Linked DNA regions of Planctomyces sp. SH-PL14. The main gene of each other region encodes a partner of the protein of the gene in region 2 in a complex. Links are inferred from orthologs where the notes say so. Each region holds a gene or a part of one and is shown on either strand. Other genes may lie near its edges.

Region 1 (4,266 bases), 6.2 Mb from region 2 along the record:
GCCGTCGCGGTAGATGTTGTCCCCAGAGAACAGCAGGTTCCCCATCCGGAACGAGAGCTGGGCCGGGGCGTGGCCGGGGGTGTGCCAGACTTCGAGCTTGAGGTTGCCGAGGGTCAGCACGTCTCCTTCGTCAATCGTCCGGTCGAAGCCGACCTGGGGCAGGTCGATCGAGATCCCCTGCGCGGTGATCTCGGCGTAGGTCATGATCCGCTCGCCTTCGCGGAGGAGCCCTTCGGCCTGCGGGTGTCCGACGACCTGGGCCTGGGGCATCAGTTCCTTGGCCCGCTTGAGTCCCTGGATGTGGTCGACGTCCGCGTGGGTGGCGACGAGGTAGCGGCAGTTGGCGAGGCGGAAGTCGAGTTGGCGGATGAGTCCCAGGATGTCGTCGAGCGTGTCCTGGTAGCCGATGTCGATCAGCATCCAGTCGTCCCCGTCGTGGACGAGATAGACGCAGCAGCCCAGGCGGCGGCGGGCCTGGTGGTTCATCTCGATGACGTTGGGGAACAGTCCGGTCCGGGGGGGCATGGGCGAAACCTTCGACTCACGTGGCGAATGGAGCGAGGAGTTTACCGCATTGCCGTCGCTACCGTGTAGCCGCCGTGTCCTTATGCCATCCATAAGGTACGAGAAGGGACCCGATCTCAACTCCGGGTACCGCCGCTCCAGCCGGTCGTATAGTTCCGAGATGCCCCAGTGAAATGCGCCCAAGGCAAGAATCCACAGCAGGCAGGCCGAGCTCAACGTCAAAAGCCCAAGGATCGACCACCCCCTGGCCACCCAGAAACAGCCCCAGGCAGCACACGCAAAGAGAAGACTGATCAGCGGCAGCGACAACTTGAGATAGAATCGCCAACGAGCATCGCGGATCGCTCGTGCCCCGAGAAACCCGCTCAAGGACGCGACGAACGAAAGGACGGTGAAAAGCATCGACCATCCCATCGTTCTCTCCAACACCTCTGGGAATCAGCTTTCGTTCATCCCCTTCAGCCGCTCCTGGCGATCAAACTCGATCAGCGACTTTACCAGTTCATCCAGCTCCCCCGTCATGATCGCGTCCAGCTTGTGGAGCGTCAGACCAATCCGATGATCCGTCACCCGCGACTGCGGAAAGTTGTAGGTCCGGATCCGCTCGCTGCGGTCCCCCGACCCGATCAGGGTCCGCCGTTGATCCGCCCGCGCCTGCTGCGCCTTGTTCTGCTCCGCCTCCAGCAACCGGCTCCGCAGCATTCGCATCGCCTTGGCCCGGTTCTTGTGCTGGCTCTTCTCGTCCTGACACTTCACCGCAATCCCCGACGGGACGTGCGTGATCCGGACGGCGCTCTCGATCTTGTTCACCTTCTGACCGCCCGGCCCGCCCGCCCGCATCGTTTCGACGATCAGGTCTTTGTCGTTAATGTCGACTTCGACTTCTTCCGCCTCGGGAAGCACAGCCACCGTCGCGGCGCTCGTGTGGATCCGCCCCTGGGTCTCGGTCGCGGGGACGCGCTGGACCCGATGGCCCCCGCTCTCGAACTGGAGCGCGTGGAAAGCCCCTTCCCCGGAAACAGAGAAGACGATTTCCTTGAAGCCCCCCTGCTCCCCGGGACTGGCGTCCAGGATTTCCTGCGACCAGCCGCGGATGTCGACGTAGCGGGAATACATGTTGTAGAGGTCACCGGCAAACAGCGCCGCCTCGTCCCCGCCGGTCCCGCCGCGGATTTCCATGATGAGCCCGCCGCGGGTGATCGAGTCCCCCGCCGTCACCAGGTCCTCGAGCTCCGTCTTCATTCCCTCGAACTGCTGACGCAGCCCCTTGAGCTCCGACTCCGCGTAGGAACGGGTCTCGTCGTCCGCCTCCGCCTCCAGCATCCCTTCGAGATCCGCGATGTCGGTCGAGAGCTTGTTGAACGTCCGGACCGTCTCCGCCACCTTCCGCAGTCCGCCGTACTCCCGCTGCACCTCGACCATCTTCTGAGGATTGGCCAGCACCTCGGCACTCTGGAGCATCATCTCCAGCTCCTCAAACCGCCGCAGCTTCAGGTCCAGACTGGGGAACATGGTTTGACGCGTCCGGGAAGGGAGAACACCAGCTCGAGAAAACAGAACGGGCGGTTGGCCAGGGGCACCCCATCACCGACGGTACCGAAACCAACCACCGCGCAAAACAAAACGAGCGGGCGTCGCACCGGGTGCGTCGACCGCTCGTTGAGAGATGGCCGCTACTTGGAGGCTTCGCCCTCAGGCTTCTTGACGCCCCACTTCTTCTGGAACTTCTCGATCCGGCCGGCGGTGTCGATGAACTTCATCTTGCCGGTGAAGAACGGGTGCGAGGCAGCGCTGATGTCGATCGTGACGAGCGGATACTCGTTCCCGTCCTCCCACTTGATCTTCTCCTTGGAAGTCATCGTGGAGCGGGTCAGGAACTTGAAGTTGGCACCGATGTCGTGGAAGACGACCGGGTGATAGTCGGGATGGATGTCGTTCTTCATGGGACTTCAAAAGGCTGAGGGCCGAAAGCTCAAAGCTGACAGCCGACGCAGTGGACTGGACCGGACCGGAACACCAACCGATTAACGCTTCGAGAACTGGAAGCTGCGGCGGGCCTTCTTATGGCCATACTTCTTACGTTCAACCGCACGACCGTCGCGGCTCAGGAACTTGCCTTCGGCGAGGGTCGCGTGCAGCTGCGGGTTCTTGGCTTCAAGGGCACGGGCAATCCCGAGGACCATTGCCCCGGTCTGACCGGTCGGGCCGCCGCCGTTGACCTGGATGGCGATGTCAACCGCTTCCGCCATGTTCGTCGCCCGCAGCGGAGCGAGAACGTCGTGCTGGTCGCGGACGAGGGTCACGAATTCCTTGAACTCGCGGCCGTTGACGGTGATCTTGCCCGAGCCGTCCGTGATGCGGACGCGAGCAACGGCGGTCTTCCGACGGCCGGTCCCGAGAGCCGCACCAAAGCGGTCAATCTTACCCCGAATGACCGGAGCGGGACGCTCGACCGGCGCCACTTCGGCTTCGGCACCTTCGACGGCGCCGGTTCCCAGGGTCAGATCGCTTACAGCCTCGGTGGCGGGCAGAGTGTCAGTCGACATCAAACAAATCCTGGCAAACAGGCAGAGTCAAAGACGGGAAACAGGCAGACAGCCGGCGGGCAACAACGGGACGACGAGCCGACAGACTACTTGAGATAAGCGGGCAGTTCCTGCGGCTGCTGAGCCTGGTGAGGATGGTTCGTCCCCACGAAGAGCCGCAGGTTCTTGAGCATCTTGTACGCGAGCTTGTTCTTCGGCAGCATCCGGCGAACCGCTTCCCGGAGGATGAACGCCGGCTTCTTGGTGAGCAGCTCGGCGGCAGTGTCGGTGCGGTGACCACCCGGGTAACCCGTGTAACGGGAATAGCCCTTGGCGGCCATCTTGGTGGTGAAATACGGGCTTTCTTCGCGGGAGAGCTTCTTACCGCTGAAGCGGATCTTCTCGGCGTTGATCACCACGATGCAGTCACCGGACAGCACGTGCGGCGTGTACTCCGGCTTGTGCTTGCCCATGAGGATCGTCGCAATTTTCGTCGCCAGACGGCCCACGATCTGATTGTCCGCATCCACAACGTACCAGTTGGGTTGCGTCAATTCCTTCTTCGCCATGAACGTCTTGGACACTGCTCAGATCCTCTAACTCTCAACCACCAAATGGGATACGGATCCCCGGCCAAATGCGGAAACGCGCAGTGTATCGGAAGCGGCCCGTGCGTTCAACTGGAGCGGGGACAAAAGAGGCTGAAGGCGGAAGGCTTAAGGCCGAAGGAAGAAAAGGCGAATTGCGTCGCGACGACGGGAAGGCGACGGCGGACGTCTGTCTCGTTTGGCAGAGCCGGATCACGCGTCGCCTTCGGCCGACGGCGTCTCGTAGAGCAATTCTTCCGAAAGTCTTTGGACTTCACCTTTTCTGTCGAGGCACGCCAGGACGCTCTTCCCCTTGGCGACCAGCGTCCCCTGGCGGGTGACCTCGTAGGTGTGCTCCAGCTTGGCGAACGACATCCGCGAGATCCGGGTCGTCAGCGTCAGGAGATCGTCGTAACGCCCCGGGGTCTTGTAGTCGCACTCGATGTGGGTCACGACGAAAAACAACCCCCGCTCTTCCATCCGGCGGTAGCTCCCGCCCGCCGCGCGAAACAGCTCCGTCCGCCCCATTTCGAAATAGACGAAGAACGTCGCGTGGTGCAGGAAGGCCATCGCGTCCGTCTCGCTGTAGCGGACGCGGATCTCCATCGAGTGTTCGGTAAGGCGGGTCA
Region 2 (5,680 bases):
TCCGAGAAGTCGTTCGCGAGCGGAACCGGGCAGATCTTCGACTACGCCGACGAGACCATGGCCGGGACCCCTCCGGGCTGGCAGTTCGCCTCGTTCCCGATCCGTTACGCGCACCGCCGCGAGGCGTACACGAGCTACGGCCCGCTGACCCCCGGCGGCGCCGCGCCCGCGGCCGGGCCGGCTCCCGCGGCGGCTCCGGCCGCCCCTGCGGCTCCCGGCCCGTCGCCGAGCCCCGGACCTGCGTCTCCCTCGCCAAACCCCGGGAATTCGCGTCCTAAGGCGGGCGGATTCTGATCGGACGGACTCTCATTTCCGGGGTCGGGCTTGCCGGAGAGGGCAGGGCCGTCGCGGCGGAGAAACTCGTCTTTCCCCGGTTTCCCCAGACGAACTAGACTGAACCGGCCGGTTTGGACAGGCGAATCCCTGCGCTCTCCGGTACGGTTGGGGACGTTTTTCCCCCGCGGACATGGAGGACGCGCCGTGTGGTTTGACGTTGTCGTCTTGGTCGTCCTGGCGTTCTTCGGGCTTCGCGGAGCCGTCAAAGGGGTCATCTTCCAGCTGGCGAGCATCGCCGGCATCGGCCTGTGCCTCGCCTGCGCGGGGACGAGCGCCAAGCTCGTCGGGCCGCACATCAACGTGCAGCCCCCCTTCAACCAGTGGATCGTCCTGTTCGGGACGTATCTCGTCTGCACCTTCGTCGCTTTCTCCTTCGCCCGCGGACTCAACTCCTGGACGGAGAAGGCGCACCTCGGCGAACTGAACCGGCACCTCGGGTTCCTCTTTGGCGTCGTCAAAGGGGTCGTGCTGTGCCTCGTCCTGACCTACATGGTCGTGACCTTCTCCCCCACGGCGCGGGACTCGCTCAAGAGCTCCAAGACCGCCCCCTATGCCGCCCGGCTCCTGAACCGGATCCAGCCCCTCATGCCCGAGCGGCTGCACGCCACGATCGACAAGTTCCTGACGCAGCTCGACCATCCGGAGTGGATCGAGCCGGGAGCCGGCGATCCAGCGAACCCGTTCGATCCCGTTCCGGGGACGCCGGTCGTCGGCGACGACATCCGGTTCATGAACCAGCCGTTCCCCGGCGGCAACGAGCCCTGGCCGGGAACGACGTCGCCGACCGGCTCGACGGTTCCGGGCGGATCGACGCGGCCCAACCCGCAGGGATCGCAGGCGACCGCGCAGGACTTCTGGGCCGAGGTGCAGTCGCGGATGAGCGCGGAAGCGCAGCGGCAGATCGCCAGCGCCTGGCAGAACGCCGATCCGCAGACCCGCCAGAAGATTCAGGACGACATCCTGAATGCGATCCGCAACACCCCGCCCGACCAGTGGGGTGACATGCAGAACCGGATCATCGAAAGCGGCCGCCAGGGCGCGGTCGATCTCGTCGGCAGCTGGTTCTCTCAGCAGTTCGGCGGGAACGCGCCTTCGACGCCGACCCGGCCGGCCTCGCAGCCGAATTACAGCCAGCCGTCCTATTCGCAGCCCTCCTACTCCCAGCCAGCATCGAACCCGCAGCCGTTTAACCAGCCCTCCTACGGAGCGCAGCCCCAGACCCAGCCGAGCTACGGCAATCCGCCGGCCAACAGCGCCCCGGCGTCGGGTAGTGAAAAGCTGCTGACCGACATCGTTACCGCCCAGTCCCCCTTCGCCCCGTTCCAGCAGAAGCTCCGCGACCAGATCAACGGGCTTCTCGGCGGCGTGCCGGAGCCGGTGGCGGCCGCAGTGCTGACCGACTGGAAAGCGGACCTCTATCGCGAGCGCGACCCCGATCCGCAGACCGACGCGACGACGCCGATCGAGACGCGCCTCCTCCGCCAGCTTCAGAAGGCGGGGGTTCCGGAGAATCGCCTGAGCCGCGAAGTCCAGCAGCGGCTGAACTCGTTCCGCCTCAGCAGCGAGCTTCCCGGCGATCTCCGGTAAAGAGTCCCCGCTACGGAGCGGCAGGCGTCAGGACCTTAAGGCCGATGATCCCCGCGAGGATCAGGCCGACGCACACGAGGCGTCCGGCCGTCGCTGCCTCGCCGAAGAGGACGATCCCCAGGATCACGGTGCCGACGGCGCCGATCCCGGTCCACACGGCATAGGCGGTCCCCAGCGGCAGGCTCCGGACGGCGATGCCGAGGAGCGTCATGCTGAGGACGAGCGCGATCAGGGTGCCGACCGTCGGGCCGACGCGGGTGAAGCCTTCGGTGTACTTCAGGCCCACCGCCCAGCCGATTTCAAAGAGTCCCGCAACCGTCAGGATAAGCCAGGGCATATCTTCCTCTCCCGTTTGGGGCCGTCCCCGATGAGTGGGAGAGGTGAGGTCGTCCTCACGTCCTGCTGGAGCGGCGAGCCGCCCTTGAAGGTGGGAATCGTACGGTCCGGGGCCGGGGAGGCAATGGACTCTCCGGCGTCTCTCATTCAGGCCAATCGGGGGCTCGAATCCGGGAAAGGGGCGAAAGCGGAATTGAACTTTTGAACAGTCTTCCCAACAATTCATCCCCTCTCCGGAGCGGAGAGTTTTCCCACAGGATTGCATGGTGTCGCAGCAGGGAGGTCTGGTGTCGGGTGCTCCTTCCAAGCCGCAGGTGGCCGCTTCAGAGCCGTGGACTGTCCGCCGGATCCTGGAGTGGACGACGGATTATCTGAAGCAGCACGGAAGCGAATCGCCGCGGCTCGAAGCGGAGATCCTGCTGGCCCACGCGCGAAAGTGTCCGCGGATCAAGCTCTATACCGATTTCGACGAAGTCCTGACCGAGCCGGTCCGGGCCCAGATGCGGGACTTCGTGAAACGGCGGGCGAACCGGGAACCGGTCGCTTATCTCGTTGGGCACCGGGAGTTCTTCAGCCTCTCGTTTGAAGTCGGCCCGGGGGTCTTCATCCCGCGGCCCGACACGGAGACGCTCGTCATGGAGACGATCGGGCTGGCGAAGGGGATGGAGTCGCCGCGGATTCTGGAGTTGTGTACGGGATCCGGCTGCATCTCGGTCGCGCTGGCGGTGAATCTTCCGAAGAGCCAGCTGACGGCGGTCGAGCTCGACGATGTCCCGTTCGCGACCGCCCAGCGGAACGCGGAGAAGCACAAGGTCCGGGATCGGATCGACTTTCGGCAGGGGAATCTCTTCGAGCCCGTCGGGGCAGGCGAGCCGTTCGATTTCATCGTCAGCAATCCCCCCTACATCCCCGACGGCGAGATCCCGACGCTCGAGCCCGAAGTCTCCCGGCACGAGCCCCGCCTGGCGCTCGCCGGAGGAGCGGACGGACTGGACGTGATCCGGACGCTGGCCCGGGAAGTCCCGAAGCACCTGAAGTCCGGGGGATACTTCCTGTTCGAACTCAGCCCGGAACAGGCTCCGGCGGCGCTCGAGCTCTTTGCGGGAATGCCGGAGACCTACCGTCCCGGCGTCGTGCACAACGACCTCACCGGGGCCGCGCGCGTCATCCGGGTTCAGAAGATCTGATTTCTGGCGTGCGGTGGAGAGATTCGTCGTCCGTCCTCGGTGGATCGAGAAGTCCGTTTCCTCGCGGCCAGATCACCATGATCGAACGCATCGTTTCCGGCGGGCAGACGGGCGTTGATCGCGGGGCGCTTGATGCCGCGCTCGAGATCGGGATCGCGTGCGGCGGCTGGTGTCCCGCGGGACGACGGGCCGAGGATGGGACGATCCCGCCGGAGTACCCGCTCCAGGAGACGCCGACTCCGCACTATGCCGGGCGGACGCGGTGGAACATCCGCGACAGTGACGGCACACTGATCCTCCACTTCGGGCGGCTGGGGAGCGGGACCGAACTGACCCGTCGTATCGCCGACGAGACCGGCAAGCCGCTGCTGATCGTCAACCTCGCGGAGACGGACGGCGGGGCCACGGCAACGATCCATTCCTGGATCCGGAGTCAGCGCGTCCGCGTCCTCAACGTCGCCGGTCCGCGGGAAAGCACGGCACCCGGGATCTCTCAGTCGGTCCGCCTCCTCCTTCGTGACCTCCTCAAAACCATGACGCCATCCAGCGAACGCAAAGGGGCCCGGCGGATGGCCGACATCCCCGCCGAGGTCCTCGAACAACTCAACGCCGGCACCCTGGAGACCCGGACCCTGGCGGAGGGGCTGGCGGTCAATTTTTACACGCTCCTCGGACATGCCCTCCCGGCGCGCCGGAAACTCCCCCCCGAGGCAACGCTCTTTGCCGAGACCGGCGTCACCCGGCGGATGGCGGCGGCGGCCGCGTGGCTGCACTCCGAGTTCGGGCTCGATCACTGGGATCATTTCGCCGGGCATTCCTCCGACACCGTCCGCGGATGGGCGGCCTACATGCTCGGGGCATCGGGACTGCCCCTGGCGAAGAAGCTCGACCGGATCCGGCCGCTCGCCGACGACCCTCATTCCGGTGTCCGCGAATGGGCCTGGATTGCCATCCGTCCGAATGTCGCGCGCGACCTGCCGACCGCGCTCTCCCGGCTGCGGCCGTGGACGTCTCATGCCTCGGCGAATATGCGGCGGTACGCCAGCGAGATCACGCGGCCCTGCGGTGTGTGGTGCGCGCACCTGAGCGAGCTCAAGTCAAACCCCGATGCGGGGCGGGGGATTCTTGATCCTCTCCACTCCGACCCGGCCAAGTACGTCCAGGACTCCGTCGCCAACTGGCTCAACGACGCGTCGAAGTCGCGGCCCGACTGGGTCGACGAAGTCTGCCGCGACTGGCTGGCGAACTCCTCGACGCCGGCCACCGTCCGGATCTGCCGCCGGGCGCTGCGGACCGTCCGCGCGAAAGCGAAGTAGCCTGGCCGCTTCCGTCGGGTGAAAAGAAAAGGACGACGGGGGGCGCCCGTCGTCCTTCGACGCTTTCACGGTCTTGGATCGTTCAGGTCGTGGGCTCAGCCGATTCGGTCTTAGCCGGCGCGGCCGGTTCCGCGTTCTCCGAAGCCGCCGGCTCGGAGGCCTGCTCCGCTGCGGGCTCCGCGAAGACGGAATCGCTCAGGACGATGGCCTGGCGCTGTTCTTCAATCATCGGGCAGGTCTCGGCAACTGCGGCCGTGGCCCGGGAGATCGCCGAGCAGGCCGACGGGCAACTGGCGACCGCGCTGCAGGAAGAGGCCGACCCGCAACCGGAGGACAGACGCGCGCCGCAGGCGGGGACGTCGGATTTCATTCCCGGGAGGAACGACACGTACTCGGCGAGTTCCGGCCGGACCGTGACCGCTCCATAGACGCCGGCCGCTCCGAGAGTCAGAACTGCCAGGAGGCCGTAGACCGCGCGAGACACCACGCGGGCGCCGCTCGCCGCCTGCGGCTCCGCATCGGTCTGCGGCTGCGGCTCTTCGGCGTAGGGCGAAACCAGATCTCCGTTCGACATCATTGTGCTCCGGGGCGAAAGACGTACGACCGCGAACATTGTATTCCGGCGCGCCGCAATCGCGACAGGAATTCTCCTCGCCCTGAGTCGGGTTTAACGAGCGGGGTTGACGCCGGAGCGGGCATGCCGCCGGGCCAGGTACCAGCGGAGTAACCGCCGGGGGGCATAACGAAAAAGCCATGCGGCAAGAGTCGGTCCCCAGCCGGGATAGACGACGGCCCGGCCCGCCTCGAGTCCCCGGAGCGCCTGCCGGACGACCTCGTCGGGAGGGAGCGCGAGGAAACCGTCGCCGCTGCGATCGGTATCGGCGCCCCCCTCGCGGCGGGCGACATTTCGAAAATTCG

The links.
Region 1: the proteins of prmC (region 2) and prfA are in contact, whole or in part, in a crystal structure (PDB 2B3T), measured with the Escherichia coli proteins. The link is inferred for Planctomyces sp. SH-PL14 from one-to-one orthologs.

The regions. Positions count from the first base shown.
Region 1 is NZ_CP011270.1:6,668,735-6,673,000, reverse strand. The notes cover bases 1-2,918. They hold prfA (peptide chain release factor 1), read right to left. Parts: upstream 2,038-2,918; coding sequence 964-2,037; downstream 1-963. Other genes in these bases: rpsI (30S ribosomal protein S9), read right to left, coding at 2,550-2,918; VT03_RS25570 (type B 50S ribosomal protein L31), read right to left, coding at 2,199-2,468; VT03_RS25580 (MBL fold metallo-hydrolase), read right to left, coding at 1-525. In the rest of the region: more of rpsI, read right to left, coding at 2,919-3,071; rplM (50S ribosomal protein L13), read right to left, coding at 3,158-3,634; VT03_RS25555 (acyl-CoA thioesterase), read right to left, coding at 3,851-4,266. UniProt on the Escherichia coli protein: Peptide chain release factor 1 directs the termination of translation in response to the peptide chain termination codons UAG and UAA.
Region 2 is NZ_CP011270.1:469,016-474,695, reverse strand. Bases 1,514-4,496 are described here. They hold prmC (peptide chain release factor N(5)-glutamine methyltransferase), read left to right. Parts: upstream 1,514-2,546; coding sequence 2,547-3,446; downstream 3,447-4,496. Other genes in these bases: VT03_RS32520 (YpsA SLOG family protein), read left to right, coding at 3,524-4,496; sugE (quaternary ammonium compound efflux SMR transporter SugE), read right to left, coding at 1,934-2,260; VT03_RS02040 (CvpA family protein), read left to right, coding at 1,514-1,923. Outside these bases: VT03_RS02045 (hypothetical protein), read left to right, coding at 1-294; more of VT03_RS02040, read left to right, coding at 481-1,513; more of VT03_RS32520, read left to right, coding at 4,497-4,762; VT03_RS02015 (hypothetical protein), read right to left, coding at 4,845-5,336; VT03_RS02010 (SDR family NAD(P)-dependent oxidoreductase), read right to left, coding at 5,430-5,680. UniProt on the Escherichia coli protein: Methylates the class 1 translation termination release factors RF1/PrfA and RF2/PrfB on the glutamine residue of the universally conserved GGQ motif, i.e. on 'Gln-235' in RF1 and on 'Gln-252' in RF2.